DNA from 2 places in the Paenibacillus baimaensis genome. Region 1 is predicted to be linked to the other one. Evidence: riboswitches for the same ligand, from Rfam matches in the RefSeq annotation. Region 1 holds a riboswitch; the other holds the start of a gene.
The links. A riboswitch is a leader RNA that binds a small molecule or an ion and turns the genes downstream of it on or off. The one in region 1 is predicted to bind cyclic di-AMP.

Region 1 (9,392 bases):
ACCCGTGCTTCATTTTTGCTAAAACCAAAATGGCACAATAATTCGGTAACGGAATCCATCATAACACCTCACAGGTAGTATTATATCTAACTACTATGAGAATGAGAATCTTTATCAAAGTCTATTTTTACCTATTTTTGCTTGTTTATCTGGATATTCCTGCTAGTAGCTTCATATTTCTCAGTTTATTGCTTATTTTCGGGTGATTGCGTAAGTAGACACTGTATTCCTAAATACGGAAATTCCCACATTCATCGAATATATATTTTCTTATGTATGGTTTGTTTACAAAATTAAAAAGCACCTACCCTAAGTAAGTGCTTTCTTGCAATAATCTTGTCCTAATGACATATGGCTGCTCCATTAATTGTTTAGAACCAAATGAGCTTGTTTTGTTGGGAGGACTGTCTGTAAATAATAATCTTCTGCCTTCCAATATCGGTTTCTCATCTTTTCCATGTTCCTTTGGGTGAGTTCACTTTCACGTAATAACCTTTTATTCCGTGGGCAATCCAGATAAACGATATAATCGTATAAACCTCTCCACTCCTCACGTTGCAGAAAAACTCCTTCTATGACATTAACGCATGTCTCGGGAATTATTATGTTTTGTAAGCGATGTGTATCAGATTCATTATCGTATATGGGGAGCTTGAGCTGGCTAGTTTCCTTTAGTTTCTTGAACAAATTTCGCTTTAACCATTCAGTGTCCCACTGTAAGTGATAATATTCAAACCACTCTTCAGAGCCTGTATCGTAACGTTTGCTACGTTCCACAATATAATCGTCTATATGAAAGATGCAAACCTCGATGTGCTCCCCGGTCAAATTCCGACTAAACTTCTCTACGAGTGTCGTTTTTCCCGAACGACTTAGTCCGTCTATTCCTACAATAAATCGATTGCCTGTCTTTAACTTGGGTATACATTTAAATAAGCTCGTTATATGATCCTCCAAACTACCCGCTCCTCAGAAAATGAATTCCATTATTTGGTATGGTTTCAGGCAAATAGCTCTCATTGCTACCAAACTAATGACTTCTAAGCTCTTTGAAAGCTCGTGGTTGATTGGTTAAAATAAATTCTTTGATCGTAATTGCACATTCCTTGATTGAATTATCATGCGTATCGATTTCAAGATCATATCTATGATGTTGGTGTACGATATCAAATTGGGCTTTGGCGAGTCCAATTGGTCTATCTCCTCGTTCTCGTTCTCTTCGTTCCAGTTCATCAAGTGGACAGTGAACACCGATAAAAAATGATTGTGTACTATGTAATAATTGAACACATTCCTCCAACCAGCTTGGCTCAATCAGCACGTGATCAACAATCATATTCTTGCCTACCCTTGAAAAAGCCATCATATAATGATGAAAAAGTGTTATGACTGGATTTTCTATCATTTCTTCTATTTCAATTGTTTCTATTTCTTCTCTGGATATGTGATCGCCAAACATACTCATCAACATGTCATTGACACCAGCAATCGCATTATCGACAGATAAGTAAATAAAATCTTCGTCAAGCAGCTGAATAAGCTCTTTAGAAATACTTGTTTTCCCTGCACTAGAAGTGCCGTTCAGAAAAATGATGGTTCCGATTTTAGCCAAAGTGACCTCCTATCTTATTCTTCCTATTGTGTACGCAGGTAGGGAGGTTCCGTGCCACTTCCCCCTTTCCCTCCCATCGTCCCACGGCTGATTTCATAGAGCATCTGCTGTTCTCCGGTTACTCCTTCTTTACTCCAACGCTCAATGAAATGAACTATGTACTGTTCCTTTACGTCAGTTTCCTCAATCGCCGTTTCTCTTTCAACATCATAGCCGTCGACCTGTAATTTCTGCATTCCGACTTGTTTGGGGAATCTATCGATGGTGGTCCCGCTGCCTGAAGTCGCAAAATTGACTGCATCCACGGCGGTAAACGGTGGCTTCGGCGGTGAAGACACGTGTAAAGTACCCACAAAAATCCCAAAAAGAACAAGAGGCGCAGCCATTAGCAGTACGCGCGTTCCCCGCTTGACAAGTGGCAAGAAACGGAGGATCAGCCTGTCAAAACCGAAAAAAAGAATCGCCACTGTGCCACCCATGATGCTAAATAAAGAAGATTGAAATATAATACCAAATAAGAACCCAAGGACAACGTGGATAAAACCGGATATTAACCATTCGCCCGAACCCATTACCTTCAATTTTCTAATTGCTACTTCCGTAATTGATGAAACAAGGATGCCGTAAAGAAATATACTCGGTACCGCATACAAGGCAATGACAGAGGCCCACGATGCATAGTTGCTAGCCGCATACCAAGCTGCCCCTCCCACAGCCATGAATGGAAACGAAATCAACAGTACGATCGTCCATGAAGCGAAATAAGCGGCCAGACATTTTCTCCTAAGCATCTTATCTCCTCCTTCGAGTCACAGTCTATGGTCTTTTGCTATGAAATATTTTTCAATTATACCTTATGAGAACCAATTTTCGCCAATGACTTAACCCTCAAATTAATCAATGAGTTGGTCAGTTGATATAGCCAGATGTCTATGTTAAAATTTACATATTCTTTTTGAATGGAGGGTTACGTGTGATAAATTATTCCCGATTGAGAAAGCAATGCAACTAATTGCAGCTTGTTATTCGACTCTGTCTGTGCGCAGAGTAATCGGGATTGGTATGTCTATCCACGGGTGCCCCTATTATATTAGAAGAACAGACTTTCTTTGAAGCAATTCAGGAGTAGTCATCTTCTTTTACATGCAAGAGGACCATAGTGCATTCCTTTTTCGATTACGATTACACAGGCAGCGATGCTCTGTGTTTTTTTAATTTACTTATAAAAGGAGTGTACTTTTAAATGACAACATTACAACCAAATGATCATCATAATGATAAAAAAGATATGTTATCCCATGCAAGTAAGCATGGACTACAGTTGGACCCAGAGCAAGTGGAGATTAACGAATCAGGAATGGACTTTCTAGTAGCTTTTACAGCAGATCATAAAGGAACATCATGGGTACTGCGCAAGCCAAGGCGTTCCGATGTATGGGAGAGAGCTGAAAACGAACGCAGGGTGCTTATGCTTGTTCGTGATAAGCTTTCGATTGATGTACCCGATTGGCGCATTTTTACTCCAGAGCTGATCGCATATCCTTTGCTCAATGGGGTGCCAATTGCGACAGTAGACCCTGCAGGGGGAGGATATGTTTGGCAATATGAGCAGCAATCGCTACCAGATATTTTCTTTGACTCTCTCGCTGAGACGCTGGCCTCACTGCATGGCATCGATCATGACGTAGCTGCAAAGGCTGGCGTTCGAGTCAAAAGCCCTAATGATGCACGCGAAGCCTTTTCCAGTAATATCGAGGAAATTAAACAAAGTTTTGCGATTCCCCAAAAACTACAACATAGATGGAATTCATGGTTGTCCACAGACTCATACTGGCCAGAGCATTCGACATTAAATCATGGCGATTTGCACCCCCCTCACATACTCGTTGATGAGACGAGGCGTGTGACGGGCTTAATTGATTGGACCGAGGCAGAATGTGCCGATCCAGGGAAGGATTTCGTCATTTATTTTGCTCTCTTTGGTGACGATGGACTTCGCGATTTACTTCAACGATATGAAAGATTTGGAGGTAGGGTGTGGCCTCGTATGCATGAGCATATTGCAGAACAATGGGCAGCATATCCAGCTGTAGTGGCCAAGTTTGCGCTTATTACAGGAAGAGAGTCCGATATCGAGATGGCTAAAGGTATGATTGCAAACTGGAATGGAGGTTAACTCATCCTAAATTAAGTTAACGGGTAACAATATCGCAATAAACAAAAACCAGTCTAACACGATTCGTGTTAAGTACTGGTTTTCTTCTTACCATGTTGTTTTCCCATATTTGAGAAATATCTTTTTCGCTTTGGCTACCACATAACCACTGCCACCCCGCTTCTTCACATCCTCAACCATCATCGTCAGCAGTAATTGATTAAGAGTGGCATCGAACTCGATAAACCAGCCATTCTCCAACCCGTCCTCTCCCTTCTTTTGCTTCAATTCCGCTGTACCTGTCTTACCTGCGATGTTCATGCCTGATATGTAAGCGCCATGAGCAAAACCCTTCGGGTTCCGGACGGCCTCCACGAGATCCTGACGCACAATCTCGGCAACCTCTGGTCTAATAACATCCCGCTTCCATATGGTGTCAGCCGGGTTGGAAGCTGATTTCACCAATAACGGTGCAATCACATTGCCTTGGTTAATTATAGGCGTATAGGACAACGCTACATGAAGCGGACTCATCTGGACTTCTCCTTGTCCGTAAGCCGAATCGGCAAGTTGAATGTCGTTCTTGATCCCCTGATTGGCCAGGCTGGATCGCGGGAATGGGTACGGCAGCGGCAGCGGCTCTCCAAAACCGAATTTGTAGGCGCCATTATAGAATGTATCTTTTCCCATCGCAAGCGCTTCCTGAGCAAAAAATATATTATCCGAGAAAACCAGCGCATCGCGTAAATTTTCATTGGGCACATCCCGATCACGTGTTACATAATAATTTCCCCATGATGCATCCTTTGTCCAGTATAAGCCTTGAATATTTCTGACGTGATCTGGAGATGACACACCTGCGTTCAAGCCTACGGCCGCTGTAACGGTTTTAAAAATCGAGCCCGGTGAATACAGCTTTGTAAAACGGTTAAGGAGCGGAATATTAGGATCCCCATTCCACTTGTTCCATTGCTCAGCCGAAAGACCCGATACAAACAGATTAGGATCATACGCAGGGCTGCTGACCAATGCCAATATTTCACCGCTCTGCGGCTGTAAAGCAGAGGCAGAACCCGCATCTCCTTGATACTGCTCGTAGATCGCCCTTTGCAGTCCGCTATCGATTGTGGTTTGGACATTCTCTCCCGCTACCGTCTCCTTAGATGCCAACGTTTCACGGGTAGCCCCATTCTCATCAATGATCACGATTCGCACTCCGTCCTGGCCCTTTAAGCTTTTCTCGAACAGCTGCTCCAACCCTGCCTTGCCCAACTGGTCATCAGGACCGTAGCCTTGGTCTTTCAGCTTGGCCAGCTCCTCTGCGTTAATGCCTTGAACGTAGCCAGTCAAATGGGCGGCCGCTTCGGCAAGTGGGTAGGTGCGGATCTTTTTTTGCTGAAAGGAGACGCCCTCTATGCCTTGAAAAGCCATGACTCCCTTACCGTCGGTAGAACCGATTGGAACAAAATTACCGGGTTTTACCCAGGAAGCCTTTAGCTTTTTGTTAACCTCATCCGTTGATAATCCCAAATATTGAGCAACCGATTGAACCGTCTTTTCAGCATCCGGGCCTAAACGATCAGCGGCTAATCCAAGAATGATCAAGCTGCCATTAATCGCCAGCCCTTCCCCATTCCTATCGTATATTTCCCCCCTCATCGCCTTTGAGGTACGTACAGTTACCTTATCATTGTCCTTCATAGCAGGGAAAATAAGTGAAGGAGTCCAGTCTATCTTCCAATACATGGTTGAGTTTTCCTTGATTAACTTTGCTTGATAATTAAATTCAATGGGACCTGCAATCGTCATAAGTGAAGCATGGTAAGTATAAGTAGCTTTATCCTCTGGCGCAGGAGTTGGCTTGGTAGGAGCTGGGAGAGTTGTCCTTTCGATGTGCAGCTGACTCATCCCGATTCCTTCATAAATGGAGAAGTAGCGCTTAACGAACTGATCTTGCGATAGTCTGGTTTGGGAATCTGACGATAGCATCGCATACATGTCTTCATATTGTCCCTTTTGCCACGCAGCCATATAAGAATCGAAGACCTGCTCGGACGTCATCGCTTTAGGTTTGGATGCTTCGTTCCGGCAGCCGGTGATGAGTAGCAGCAGCAGCAGAAATCCCACGATCAACCATTTGGATGTTTTCAAGGATAATCCCCCTTTGCATATAAGTTATCTATTGTCCGTAAATGCGGCTTACCGTACTAAATATAATGAAATATGGCAATCAGTTACATAGACAAACGATCACAACTTGCTGACATTTTCATTTCATAAAAGGAAAATAGACGATCCCGTGAAGGCAACCGTCTATTTCGGAGTGATCTATGGGTTAGCATGGGAGCAGTTGGCGGCTTCTCCCACAACATAGCATATGTAAATCTATCAATTCAGGAACGACAAGTTCCTCCCCTACAAGCGCACATTTTGTATAAGTACAATCCATCAGCCTCTGACCATCATAACATACAGAAGGTCAAACGGAAGGAGGCTGGAAATATGGGATATTTAGGCGGAGCTGGCGTAGGTTGTGGAAGCTGTGCAGGTTTGGGTCTGGGAACTAGCACAGGTGTAATTCTTGTTTTATTCATTCTGCTTGTTATTATTTCGAGAACATTCATCTAACATGAACTGTTAATATCCTGATATAGTCAAAAAGACAGTAACTCGAAGGGAAATGGATTCCTTAATCGGTTACTGTCTTTTTTAAGAGCGACGCCTGCATACAAGCTTAATTCGCAATAAACTCCTGAACCCACTCGCCGTTATAATAAGCTACGCCAATTTTCGTATAATTAGGGCTCAAAATATTTTGTCGATGCCCTGCGCTGTTCATCCAGGCAGTCATCACATCCTGTGGAGTCTTCTGACCCATGGCAATATTTTCTCCTGCATACGTATATCGGATACCATACGATTTCATCATGTTAAAGGGGGAGCCATAGGTAGGAGAGGTATGATCAAAATAATGATTGTTATACATATCCTTCGCTTTATCCAATGCCATAGCCGACAAAGCACTGTCGCTTGCCAACGTCTTCAAGCCTGCTTTTGTACGTTCCTGATTGACCAAAGTTACCACTTGACTCGCAAAGGTGGAGGTGACTGTTGAGTTGCCTGTTCCCTGCGGAGCTGGTGCACTTGAGCTTGTTCCAGGGATATTCAATACCAGTCCTGGCCAAATATTATTGGTATTGGTAACCTGTGGATTGGCTTGAACAAGGGAGCTTAAGCTAATCCCATACTTCTTGGCTATCGTCCACATCGTATCGTTGCCTGTTACCGAATACGGTGCAGCCGAAACAGCCGTGGCTCCAATAATCGTGCCCAAGGCAAGTAAACCGGTTAATACGGACTTCTTCAAAAACATTGCAAACATCCTCTCTTTTTTAAGGCCTACGAGGTTAGCTGACGGGTTCGGGTCAAAGAGCAAGCGCCCGGCCATGAATACGGCTTCACCCCAAAGATTGGGTCCCCCATGCCTCTTGTGGAAGCTTCGGCCTGTTTATGATTCTCTCAAAATACCAATTTGCACAGCTTAAAGCTAGAAATGGTTTAAGAGAGTTTCATTTTAACATGGGATTTGCGAATGATCACTGCACAAAGTTTTCCATCATATTTGAATTCACAAAGCCTTCATGCTTTGTTCACCTTTCCGTTATTGAAATAGCTCAATGTAGTCATGCCTTTGTGAAAAATGATAGATACAATAAAAGGCAGGTGAGGTGATAATAGATGACAAGCAAATACAGAGTATTGGTCGCCGATGACGAAGAACGTATACGCACAATCGTACGCATGTATCTGGAGAAAGACGGAGCTTGTGTTGAGGAATCCGACAATGGCAACGATGCTTTGCATAAAGCGGTGGATAACGATTATGACATCATTGTGCTGGATTGGATGATGCCGGGTCTGAGCGGGCTAGAAATTTGTCAGATGGTCAAGCAAGTAAAAACTACTCCCCTGCTTATGCTTACAGCCAAGGATAATGAAGACGATACGATCCATGCCTTCAAAGCAGGGGTTGATGATTATGTGACCAAACCTTTTAGTCCAAGGGAATTCACATGCCGAATTCAAGCTATCCTTAAACGGACACAACCCGGTAAATTCTGGTCTGCCACCCAATCACCCGGAAACAGATTTATGCTACCCCATCTTCTTATCGAGCATGATGCCCGCAGAGTACTTGCAGATGGACGTGAGATTTCCTTAACTCTCAGGGAGTATGAGCTGCTGCGATATTTAGTGATGAACGAAGGAATCACCTGCACAAGAGACAAGCTTTTTCGTGATGTGTGGGGCTATGAAGATCATGGGGATCATCGCACTGTAGATTCTCATGTTAAGCGAGTTCGCGAAAAATTACAGGCTGTGTCCCCTGCTGCTGCTGCCATGATTGGGACTGTCTGGGGTATCGGTTATCGTCTGAAGGCTTCGAATATTTAAAACGGATTTTGCATAGTGAACAATTGGGGCGAGACATTCATAGCGTTGTCTTCTTTCCCCTTTTTGTTTAAGCTACTATGTGATTTAAATCACATACCTTTTACAAGGAATCTGGCATGATTAGAGCAAGAAATTCGCGAAATCTGAAACCCAATCTTTTGAAGAAAGTGAGGACAGTGACTATGGATTTAATCATGCTTGCACGCACGCAGTTTGCTTCAACAACTATTTTTCATTTTTTCTTTGTCCCTGTTTCCATTGGTCTCGCTCTGCTAATTGCTATTATGGAAACCATTTATGTGGTCAAAGGACGGGAAGAGTACAAGAAGATGGCTCAATTCTGGGGTAAGCTCTTTTTGATCAATTTTGCCATTGGGATTGTCACAGGTATATTGCAGGAGTTCCAGTTCGGCATGAACTGGTCCAATTACTCCCGCTTCGTAGGTGATGTGTTTGGAGCTCCGCTGGCCATTGAGGCATTGCTTGCTTTCTTTATGGAATCTACCTTCATTGGACTATGGATCTTTGGTTGGGATCGCCTCTCGCCCAAGCTTCATCTGCTCTGCATCTGGCTGGTTACGCTGGGCACGTCAATGTCAGCGTTCTGGATATTGGCCGCCAATTCATTCATGCAGCGCCCTGTCGGCTTTACCATCGCTAATGGAAGGGCTGAGATGAATGACATATTTGCCCTCTTAGGAAACGGACAATTATGGGTCGAGTTCCCGCATACCTTGCTTGGAGCATTTGCAACCGGAGCTTTTCTGGTTACAGGCATCAGCGCATGGAAGCTGCTTAAAGGGCAGGACATGTCTTTCTTCCGCAAATCGTTTCAAATTGCTGCATTAGTAGGCATGATTGCCTCCATTGGCGTTGCCTTGTTTGGTCACCAGCAAGCCCAATATCTGGTCAAAACCCAGCCAATGAAAATGGCTGCCAGCGAAGGCTTATGGGGCAAAAGCGGAGACCCTGCTGCCTGGACGGTTATTGCGAATATTGACCCGGACAAACAGACCAACAGTGGCGAAATCAAAATCCCTTATTTGCTCAGCTATTTGTCACACAGCCAATTTCACGGTGAAGTGAAGGGTATGCAAGAGCTGCAGGCTCAATACACCGAACAGTACGGACCAGGAAACTATATTCCGCCGGTACGCACGACCTTCTGGA
Region 2 (9,392 bases), on a different contig from region 1:
TATGTCTACACGCTGTCAGCCCCATTGTCACCGAATGAATTTTTTAAAAACCAGCATTTGACCCTGCTGCTCAGGGACAAGGTTGGCAAATATATGATCTATTCGCTGCGTGATGAGCTGGTGCTGCCGGAATCAGACGAGCTGAAGGGTGCCAATGAGGAAAATTTGTCGGTTCCTTTCTACGAGCTGTTTCATTTGAATTCGCAGGTCATTGATCTGGAAATGGAGCAGGCATTTTTTGAAACGGCAGTGTCCAAACCTTCGGAAACCAAGCCTGAGAGTGCAAATAAAGGCTTTCAGTATTCGGATATCATTATGCATTTTCCGCGGGAATCGGGCAATCGTGTGTTCGTGGAGCAATTGAAGTACGAGCCGGAGCAGATGGGACAAATTAATTATGTTGCCAAGAAGTACGGCTTGTATCTAACGGACATTTGCCGACTGCTGGACGAGGATGGTGTGTTTGATCCGCAGGGCGAGTTGATGCTTGAACTGCTGCAGCACAAGGCGAACATGGTCTTTCGACAGGATAAGAAGCGTGGTGAGGAACGCGGGCGTTATTTGGCTAAGGTCGATCAACAGACACGTGGAGCAGCGTCATCTAATCAGGAGAACGGTGCAGACATCGCTAGTGACAAGACAGTTGAAATGGAGTTTTATTTGCAGGTACCGGATATTTTCCAGGGCGAATGCAATCAGCATCAGTACAACTATATTTTACGGAATGAGCCCTATATCTTTTTATTGGAGAAAATCTTTTCCAAAGGCACCGTACCAGACGGACTGCTGGATACACTGGCGAAGGTCGATTTGAATTATGGCTTGAAAGAGGAAGTTATCAATGTCATGATCCATTACTTATATATGAACAAACGCTCATGGTCCAAGGCATCGATAGAGTTCAGCGTTACGGATATGCTGGCCAAGCAGGTGAACTCTTTCGAGCAGGCTGTGCAATATATACGCGAGCAGTCCAAGTATCAGGAGAGCAAGACGGCCCCTCGCACAGGCAGCCGAACTGGTACAGGTGGAGCTGCGGGCGGACGTAGTACGGGTACAGCACGTGGTGGAGTGAGACAGAAACCGCTGCTTCCTACGGTGGAGGACAAGCCAAGCACAGCAGCGGCCTCACGGAGTGCAGAAGAGCGTGAAGCTATGCGTAGAAGAGCGCAAATGCTTGATGGTAAAGTCTAGTAATTAGGTAGGACTTCTTTAAACATTTAATAACGGGAAGGAGTGTAAGAACCTATGGAATCGCTCGCGGATGCGTTAAAGTCGCTGCCCAACTCCAAATTTCGTCAGCAGGCCGAGGAAAAGGTGAGACAAATATTGGCTGATCCATTAGTGGTGAAGCTGCGTGCCAAATATCCGACGCTTGATGAATATACAATGAAAATCAACATGAATCGGCTGTATCAATATGTGAGCGAGCATCGGAACTGCTCCAACTGTCCGGGTCTGGATTTGTGTCCGAATGATTTTGAAGGACATTATACGCTGCTATCGGTCGAGACGGAAGCCGGCAAAGCTCATTTGTATGATACCAAGGTAGCCTGTAAGAAGCAGATCGCGAGACAAAATCAGGAGGCTATCCGCAGCCGGATCCGCAGCTTTTATGTGGATGAGCGGGCACTGTCACAGGGCTACTCGTCGATGGAAATTTTCGATAAGGACCCTGCGCGTGAGGAAGCTGTGGATAGTCTTATTCGTTACATTATGAAAACCCGTGATGAAGGCTTGCAAAGCTCGGGTCTCTATTTGGCTGGAAGCCTCGGCACCGGCAAAACCTTCCTGATGTGTTATCTGCTTCACGAGCTGGCGAAGAGCGGCTACTCCGGTGCCATTGTGTACATGCCCGATTTTGCCGAAGATTTAAAGGCGATGTTCCAGGATCCGCAGAAGCTGAAGGAAACCATCGATGCGCTCAAAGATACGGACTTGCTCGTATTCGACGATATGGGAGCGGAGAATTTAAACCCATGGCTGCGCGATCATGTAATGGGTGCAATACTGAATTACCGAATGAACCGCAAGCCAACCTTTTTCACGTCAAATCATGATTTGGATGCATTGGAGCAGCATTTTAGCTTCACCAGCAAGGATGGCGATGAAGAGTTCAAAGGAAGAAGAATTATGGACCGAATTCGTCCTTTTGTTGAGGTCATTATGGTGAACGGCTACAATAAGCGTGGCAAGTAAACTGCAATAATAGGAACTGTCAAAGTCCGTCTCTGTAGGAGAGCGGGCTTTTTCTAGTGGTATCGACACAAAAAAAGCCTGCTCCCTGAAGGAACAGACTTTACTGACGTATCATCGGCTTGAAACAAGCTCGACGCCTACTTCATTAGCAGCGTAATAACTGTTGCGGCAACGCCCATGAGCAGCAAAAAGGCGAAAAATGCACCGAAACCAATCGCCGTGTCCAGAAAATCATTACTCGGCTCTTCGTTAATATGAAGCTCGGGGTGATTTACATCGTTCATAGCCATAATTCCTCCTTGGATTGAGTAAAACCGATGGTTGAAGAATTATATTCAGTATACCCAACTTCACAGATAAATGTAAAGCATGGGGAAGTGAAAATTGTACGCCACATTTATTGATTGTGACAAGATGAAGGCGGAATGCACTGGAAACAGTTAGCCAAGCGGGTTTGCGGTTGAAAATAGGGTCTATTGTGGTATACTTTACATGTTGACAACCTATTTTATCGGATAAAGGAGAACTTTTTATGGCTATCGTAAATGTTACAGATCAATCCTTTAAGAATGAAGTTGAAGGATCTGGCACGGTTTTGGTTGATTTTTGGGCTCCATGGTGTGGACCTTGTAAAATGATCGCTCCTGTTTTGGAAGAGCTGGATAAAGATCTTGGAAGCTTGAAAATTGCTAAGGTTAATGTGGATGACAATCCGGAATCAGCTTCCCGTTTTGGCGTAATGAGCATCCCGACTCTTATCGTTTTCAAAGATGGCCAACCTGTTGATAAAGTGGTAGGCTTTCAATCGAAGGATGCTTTGAAGAACGTTGTATCGAAGCATCAGTAATGTGCCAAGTCAGTTTTGCTATGCAAAACTCATGGAGTAAAAGCTCTTTTTCTGCTATGCTGGAAAAGAGCTTTTTTCGTGCTTAAAGGAGTGGAAATGTGATGTCTACACATGAAGAGGAGCAGGAACGTAAGCAGAGGGCAGAGCAAATTCGCAGTAAGCTGGCGCTGCTGCCAGAGAAGCCAGGCTGCTATCTGATGAAAAACAAGGAAGGCACGATCATCTATATCGGCAAAGCGAAGGTGCTGCGCAATCGGGTACGCTCGTATTTTACCGGAAGTCATAATGCCAAAACCTATGCGCTTGTTAATGAAATTGCCGACTTTGAATATATCGTCACGGCTAGTAATGTCGAGGCGTTAATTCTGGAATGCAACCTGATCAAGAAGCATCATCCTCGTTATAATGTACTATTGAAGGACGACAAGTCCTTTCCCTATATCAAAATAACGCATGAAACCCATCCGCGGCTGGAGGTTACTCGCCGCGTGCTGAAGGATAAAGGAAAATATTTTGGCCCGTATCCGAATGCGTTCGCCGCTCAACAGACGAAGAAGCTGTTGGATCGGCTGTATCCACTGCGCAAATGCAAAAAACTGCCGGACCGGGTTTGTCTGTACTATCATCTGGGTCAATGCATAGCTCCCTGTGAGTACGAGGTAGATCAAGAAACGTATGAGCAGATGGTACAGGAAATTTCGCGTTTTCTAAACGGCGGTCATGATGAGATCAAGAAGGATTTGACGCGCAAGATGCAGGAAGCGTCCGAGGAGCTGAATTTTGAACGGGCCAAGGAGCTGCGTGATCATGTACTTCATATTGATCAGGTCATGCAAAAACAAAATATTACGACAACAGATGCGATGGATCGCGACATATTCGGCTATGCGGTAGATAAAGGCTGGATGTGCGTCCAAATATTATATATGCGTCAGGGCAAGCTGATTGAACGGCATGCTTCGATGTTTCCTTATTATGGTGATGAATATGATGATTTTGTAACCTTTATTACGCAGTACTACAGTGAGAATCCGGCACTTCCGAAGGAAATATTTTTGCCGCTGGAGGCTGTAACGGTGCTGCCTACGGCTGCGTTGACGGCTAAGACGGAACCAGCTGAGACTACTAGCTCTCAGTCTGATCTAAGTCCGGAGTCGAGCTCTGAACAAGCGGAGACCGAAGAATCGGAGGCAGGACCCGAGATCGAGGTAGCCAAGAAGGATGTCAAGGAAGCGCTGGAGAGCTGGCTCAAGGTAAAGGTGCATTATCCACGCAGAGGCTCGAAGAAAAATATGGTTGCGATGGCCGGTGATAATGCCCGTGTTAGTCTGGATGAGAAGTTCCGGTTAATTGCCCGCGATGAGCAGCGTACGGTAATGGCTGTCGAGAATCTCGGAGATTGGCTCGGGACTGGCGTCATTCGCCGTATTGAGGCATTCGATAACTCGAATATTCAAGGCTCTGACCCGGTTTCGGCAATGGTTGTATTTACGGATGGCAAGCCGGATCGCAAGGAATACCGTAAGTACAAAATCCGGACAGTCATAGGTCCTGATGATTACGGTACGATGCGTGAGGTCATAAGACGTCGTTATGAGCGTGTTTTGAAGGAAGGCTTGCCATTACCGGATCTGGTCGTCATCGATGGAGGAAAAGGGCAAATCTCCGCGGCTATCGATGTACTGGAAAATGAACTGGGTCTTTATATTCCGGTTTGTGGACTCGCCAAGGATGACCGTCACAAAACCGCACAGCTGATTATGGGAGACCCAGCAGAAATCGTTCCACTGCCGCGTGATAGTCAGGAGTTTTACCTGCTCCAGCGTATTCAGGACGAGGTCCATCGCTTTGCTATTACGTTCCACCGCGAAACGCGCGCCAAATCGATGATCGTCTCCCAGCTGGATTCGATTCCGGGAATTGGTGAGAAGCGGCGTAAGGCGATGTTGAAGCATTTTGGCTCCATGAAAAAAATAAAAGAAGCCAGTATTGAAGATTTCCGGCTTCTGGGTATCGGGGAAAAGCTGGCCACACAAATATTACAATCACTTAATCAGGATCAAGACGAGGCATAGATAGTGCCCGTCTTTTTTTGTTGCCATGCAGTCGATACAGCACCCAGCCGACAAGACCTGGGAATATCAGATAAAAACTGCCGACCACGATATGCATCCAATCCCCGAGACCATACAAGGAGAGTCCCATCAAAATACTATCCATCGAGGCGTGGGCAAACAGTACAGTCATAAACCCGTATTTAAGAAAGGCATATCCAAAAATGACACCGATAATGGTAACCTCAACAAGTCGTGTATAGACCGGATAAATCGGATATTGGGTATGGCTCATCGCCCAGATGATGCTCGGGAGCAGTACAGCCAGAAACCGAATGCGGACAATTTTCAGAAAGAAGGCAATGCCGAACAGTCGGTATACGGTTTCTTCGGAGATAGCCGCTGCCCAGGCCATGAGCGGAAATAGTGCAGGGAACGTCATGTTCAGCACAGAATCTGCTGCATCATTCACCGACCATACGTCAAAAGCACGCTCCGCTATAAAGAACAGCACTTGCTGGACGCCGAGAATAAAGAAACAGAGCAGGTAGCCGCGAGTCATGGCCACCCATACCTGGCTCCCAAAAGCGGGGTCCTGCCATTCCGGCAGCGGATTCCAGCTGTAACGGGACCACATCTGTCTGCCGGCAAGGACGGAGAGGTAGACGCTAACAGCCATCATCGCAATAATAATATTGAGAAACCACAAGTAAAAGAGCGCTTCGAACTGGGATGGACCCGCCGTATGTGAGGTTCGGAAAGCCGGCAGCATATTGAAGTTGTTTCCAATGTAAATAATTAGAAAAATCAAGGTCAGCCACAGGCCGCGGCGAAATGTGATTTGACGCCGATAACGTATGATGATGAACAGAGCTGCTGCTGCCATAATTAACGATACACCCATACTGATGTTGGTCATCAGGGAGGCACTGCTATTTTGTATCTCCTTCCATTCCCCAAACGCAGCCGGGATCTTGAAATCTGGCTGGAAGGAAACGACCTGACCCTTCGAGACGTTGAGTGTAAGCTGTAGTTTTGCCTGTCCGATCAGATCGATTCTGCTCTCATAAACAAGCACACGTCCCGATGGGGTGGCAGCATTATTTTTTTTGTTCAGGTCGGGAACGGTGTCCAGCAAAGTGAAATTGGTTGGCGAGTAACCCTGTTCCTTGATCGTCTGCTCGGCTAACAGCTGAGGGTCCACTCCTGACGCAGATACCGTATCTGCTTTGGACGATGGCGACACATATGTTTTCCAGCCAAGCACCTTCTGATTCGAGTAATTGATATCGATGTAATAAGTTTTAGAGCTGGCAAGGTCGTTAATTTCAACCTCGTAGTAGTCCAGCGGTAGCTGGGTATATCGCTCCGTATAAGAATTGAATAAGTGCTCCTTTTGCAAGTACCCGCTTCGTTCGGAATGAGTTTGGTATAACGTGCTCGTTTTATGATTGTCTGATAATGCGAAATGCTGCCTGGCAAATACGACTGCCGTGTCAGCGGCTGCCTGCTGGGTAATAGTTGGTAGTCCATCTGCTTCTTCATTGGATGGAGGAGGCCCAGACAAATACGAGGATATGAGAATGACGGTAAAATAAAGGATAATACCGACAACTGCCAGCAGCTGAAGTGGTCTATCCAATGAACGATTGATCATATTAGTCTCCTTGGAATGAAGAAATGGGAAGGCTTGATTATTGTATTCCATAAACTTAGCATACATGTCTGATCAAATCCAATGCATTACCAAGCATAACGGGGATAAACGTTGAAAACCAAAGCGAATCCTCAGTTTGATGCCTGCCAGCTATAATAAGAATCGGAATATCCCTGCTTTTCGAGTTATTACGACTTTGTACTTATGGAAGAATAGCCTTATAATTCATATCAATTGAATACAGAAGCCGAATTTCTTTCCGAAAACGGGGGAACCATTTGTAGTAGTAAGGGGTGAATTCGATTCCATTCATGAGAGTGGAATTGATAGGGTACCTGTAAACCCGAATCCGTCAGCTAACCTCGTAGGCTTTATCGCAGGAACCTGTTTAGTTGACATTGGGTTTCCGGTGTCTTTTTTTTGCTGTTTTTCAAATATTTGTGAGGTGAGAAATGAAATTAACGTTGAAACAAATCCAATTAACGCCTCCGCAAATTCTGGTATTGGGTTTTGCCGCGATTATTTTAATTGGAGCACTGGTGCTTACGCTTCCAGTCTCATCGGCGACGGGGGAACGATTATCCTTTATTAATGCCTTGTTTACAGCGACATCTGCCACTTGTGTGACTGGGCTTGTTGTTGTGGATACAGGTACGTACTTCTCCATGTTTGGTCAAATCGTTATTGTCACGTTGATTCAGATTGGCGGACTCGGCTTTATGACGATGGCGACCTTATTTGCCTTTGCATTGAAGAAACGAATTTCTTTGAAGGAACGCCTCATTCTTCAGGAAGCGATGAACCAAGGGAGTATGGAAGGCATTGTGCGCCTGATTCGTAAAGTAATTCGCTACTCGCTTACGATAGAGCTGATAGCTGCGATCATTTTTTCCATCCGCTGGTCCATAGATCTTGGTCCAGCCAAAGGCATTTATTTCGGAATCTGGCATGCGGTTTCATTTTTTAATAATGCAGGGTTCGATTTGTTCGGCTCGGTGAGCGGCCCATTCAGCAGTCTGACCTCGTATGCGGCCGACCCGGTTATCAACATCGTTTCAATGGGACTTATTGTGTTGGGCGGTATTGGTTTTATCGTCATGTCGGATCTGCTCGAATATAGAAAAGTAAAACGGTTGTCGCTGCATTCCAAGGTGGTGTTAAGTACAACGGGGGTGTTGATCCTCACAGGTGCTGTGGTGATGTATGCTTTTGAATTCAGCAATACCAAAACATTAGGATCACTGGACTGGTCAGGGAAAATATGGGCCTCGCTCTTTCAATCGGTAACACCGCGAACAGCAGGGGCCAATACGGTGGATATCGGAGCTATGCGCCAGGCTTCCCAATTTTTCATGATTATTCTGATGTTTATAGGTGCTTCACCAGGCTCGACAGGCGGAGGGATCAAGACCACGACCTTTATGACGCTGATCGGTGCTATTGTGGCGATGATTCGCGGCAAGGAGGACATTGTATTGTTCCATTACCGCTTGGGTAAGGATCGTATCCTTAAGGCGATTACGTTAACGATGATTGCACTATTTCTTGTGATTTTCGTGGCCATGATATTATCCACCACAGAGAGTCATCCATTTCTGATGATACTCTTTGAAGTCACCTCGGCTTTTGGCACGGTAGGCCTGACGATGGGATTAACGACGGATTTGACAGTAGTCGGTAAAATTTTGATTTCACTGACGATGTTTGCTGGCCGTTTGGGGCCAATAACCTTGGCGTATGCGCTGGGACCAAAAACCGAAAAAGAATTATACAGATACCCTGAGGGGAAAATTACAATCGGATAGGGGAAAAGCAGGATGAAGCGCACGCAGTATGCAGTAATTGGATTGGGGAGATTCGGGTCAAGTTTGGCCAGAGAGCTGACCAAGTTAGGACATGAGGTTCTTGGCATTGATCAGGACGAAGAAGCCGTTGATGAAATGAGCGAGGTATTGACCCATGTCGTCGTCGCAGACTCCACGGATGAAGAGGTGCTGCGCTCACTTGGTATACGTAACTTTGATTGCGTGATCGTGGCGATTGGAAGCGATATTCAATCGAGTATATTAACGGCTATTTTGCTTAAGGATATAGGAGTGCCGTTGGTTGTCACCAAAGCGTTATCCGAGCTGCACGGCAAGGTGCTGAATAAAATCGGCGTTGATCGGGTCATATTCCCGGAGCGCGATATGGGAATCCGTGTAGCGCATCAATTAGTATCACCGAATCTATTGGATTTTATCGAGCTGTCCAGGGATTATACGATAGCTGAGCTGTCAGTACCGAAGCGAATGTCGGGGAGAACGCTGAAGGATCTGAACTTACGAGTTAAATATGGCTGTAGTGTCGTTGCTATTAATAAGAAAGAAGGCGTCATTATTGCGCCTACGGCTAATGATTTATTGGAAGAACGGGATATTTTGGTGATCATAGGCACGAATTCGCAGATCGAATCTTTTGAGAATGAAGTCGTGAAGTGATCGGTTGTATGGACATGCGGATATCCTTGTTAATCAGATTCGGAGTGTGTTGAGTTGAATAACGAGGTCAGTGAGCTGGTTTACCATGTATTGTTCTTATTGATATTTATATTGGGTATGGGTATGTTGTCAGGTAAATTAGCCGCCTGGTTGAA

Region 2: another riboswitch for cyclic di-AMP. It lies ahead of OB236_RS31775 (TrkH family potassium uptake protein); the one in region 1 lies ahead of OB236_RS13295 (CAP domain-containing protein).

What each region holds. Positions count from the first base shown of each region.
Region 1 covers NZ_JAOQIO010000038.1:31,620-41,011, reverse strand. The annotation lists gene OB236_RS13330 (TrmB family transcriptional regulator) at 1-59, opposite strand, end outside; gene OB236_RS13325 (kinase) at 364-957, opposite strand; gene OB236_RS13320 (chloramphenicol phosphotransferase CPT family protein) at 1,031-1,612, opposite strand; gene OB236_RS13315 (MFS transporter) at 1,636-2,403, opposite strand; gene OB236_RS13310 (macrolide 2'-phosphotransferase) at 2,856-3,788, shown strand; gene OB236_RS13305 (penicillin-binding transpeptidase domain-containing protein) at 3,876-5,918, opposite strand; gene OB236_RS13300 (YjcZ family sporulation protein) at 6,270-6,395, shown strand; gene OB236_RS13295 (CAP domain-containing protein) at 6,502-7,140, opposite strand; cyclic di-AMP (ydaO/yuaA leader) riboswitch at 7,149-7,282, opposite strand; gene OB236_RS13290 (response regulator transcription factor) at 7,506-8,222, shown strand; gene OB236_RS13285 (cytochrome ubiquinol oxidase subunit I) at 8,405-9,392, shown strand, end outside.
Region 2 covers NZ_JAOQIO010000107.1:215,717-225,108, reverse strand. The annotation lists gene OB236_RS31805 (replication initiation and membrane attachment family protein) at 1-1,194, shown strand, start outside; gene dnaI (primosomal protein DnaI) at 1,249-2,199, shown strand; gene OB236_RS31795 (YqzM family protein) at 2,337-2,483, opposite strand; gene trxA (thioredoxin) at 2,732-3,046, shown strand; gene uvrC (excinuclease ABC subunit UvrC) at 3,148-5,121, shown strand; gene OB236_RS31780 (CPBP family intramembrane glutamic endopeptidase) at 5,096-6,757, opposite strand; cyclic di-AMP (ydaO/yuaA leader) riboswitch at 6,993-7,143, shown strand; gene OB236_RS31775 (TrkH family potassium uptake protein) at 7,210-8,562, shown strand; gene OB236_RS31770 (potassium channel family protein) at 8,575-9,237, shown strand; gene OB236_RS31765 (cation:proton antiporter) at 9,292-9,392, shown strand, end outside.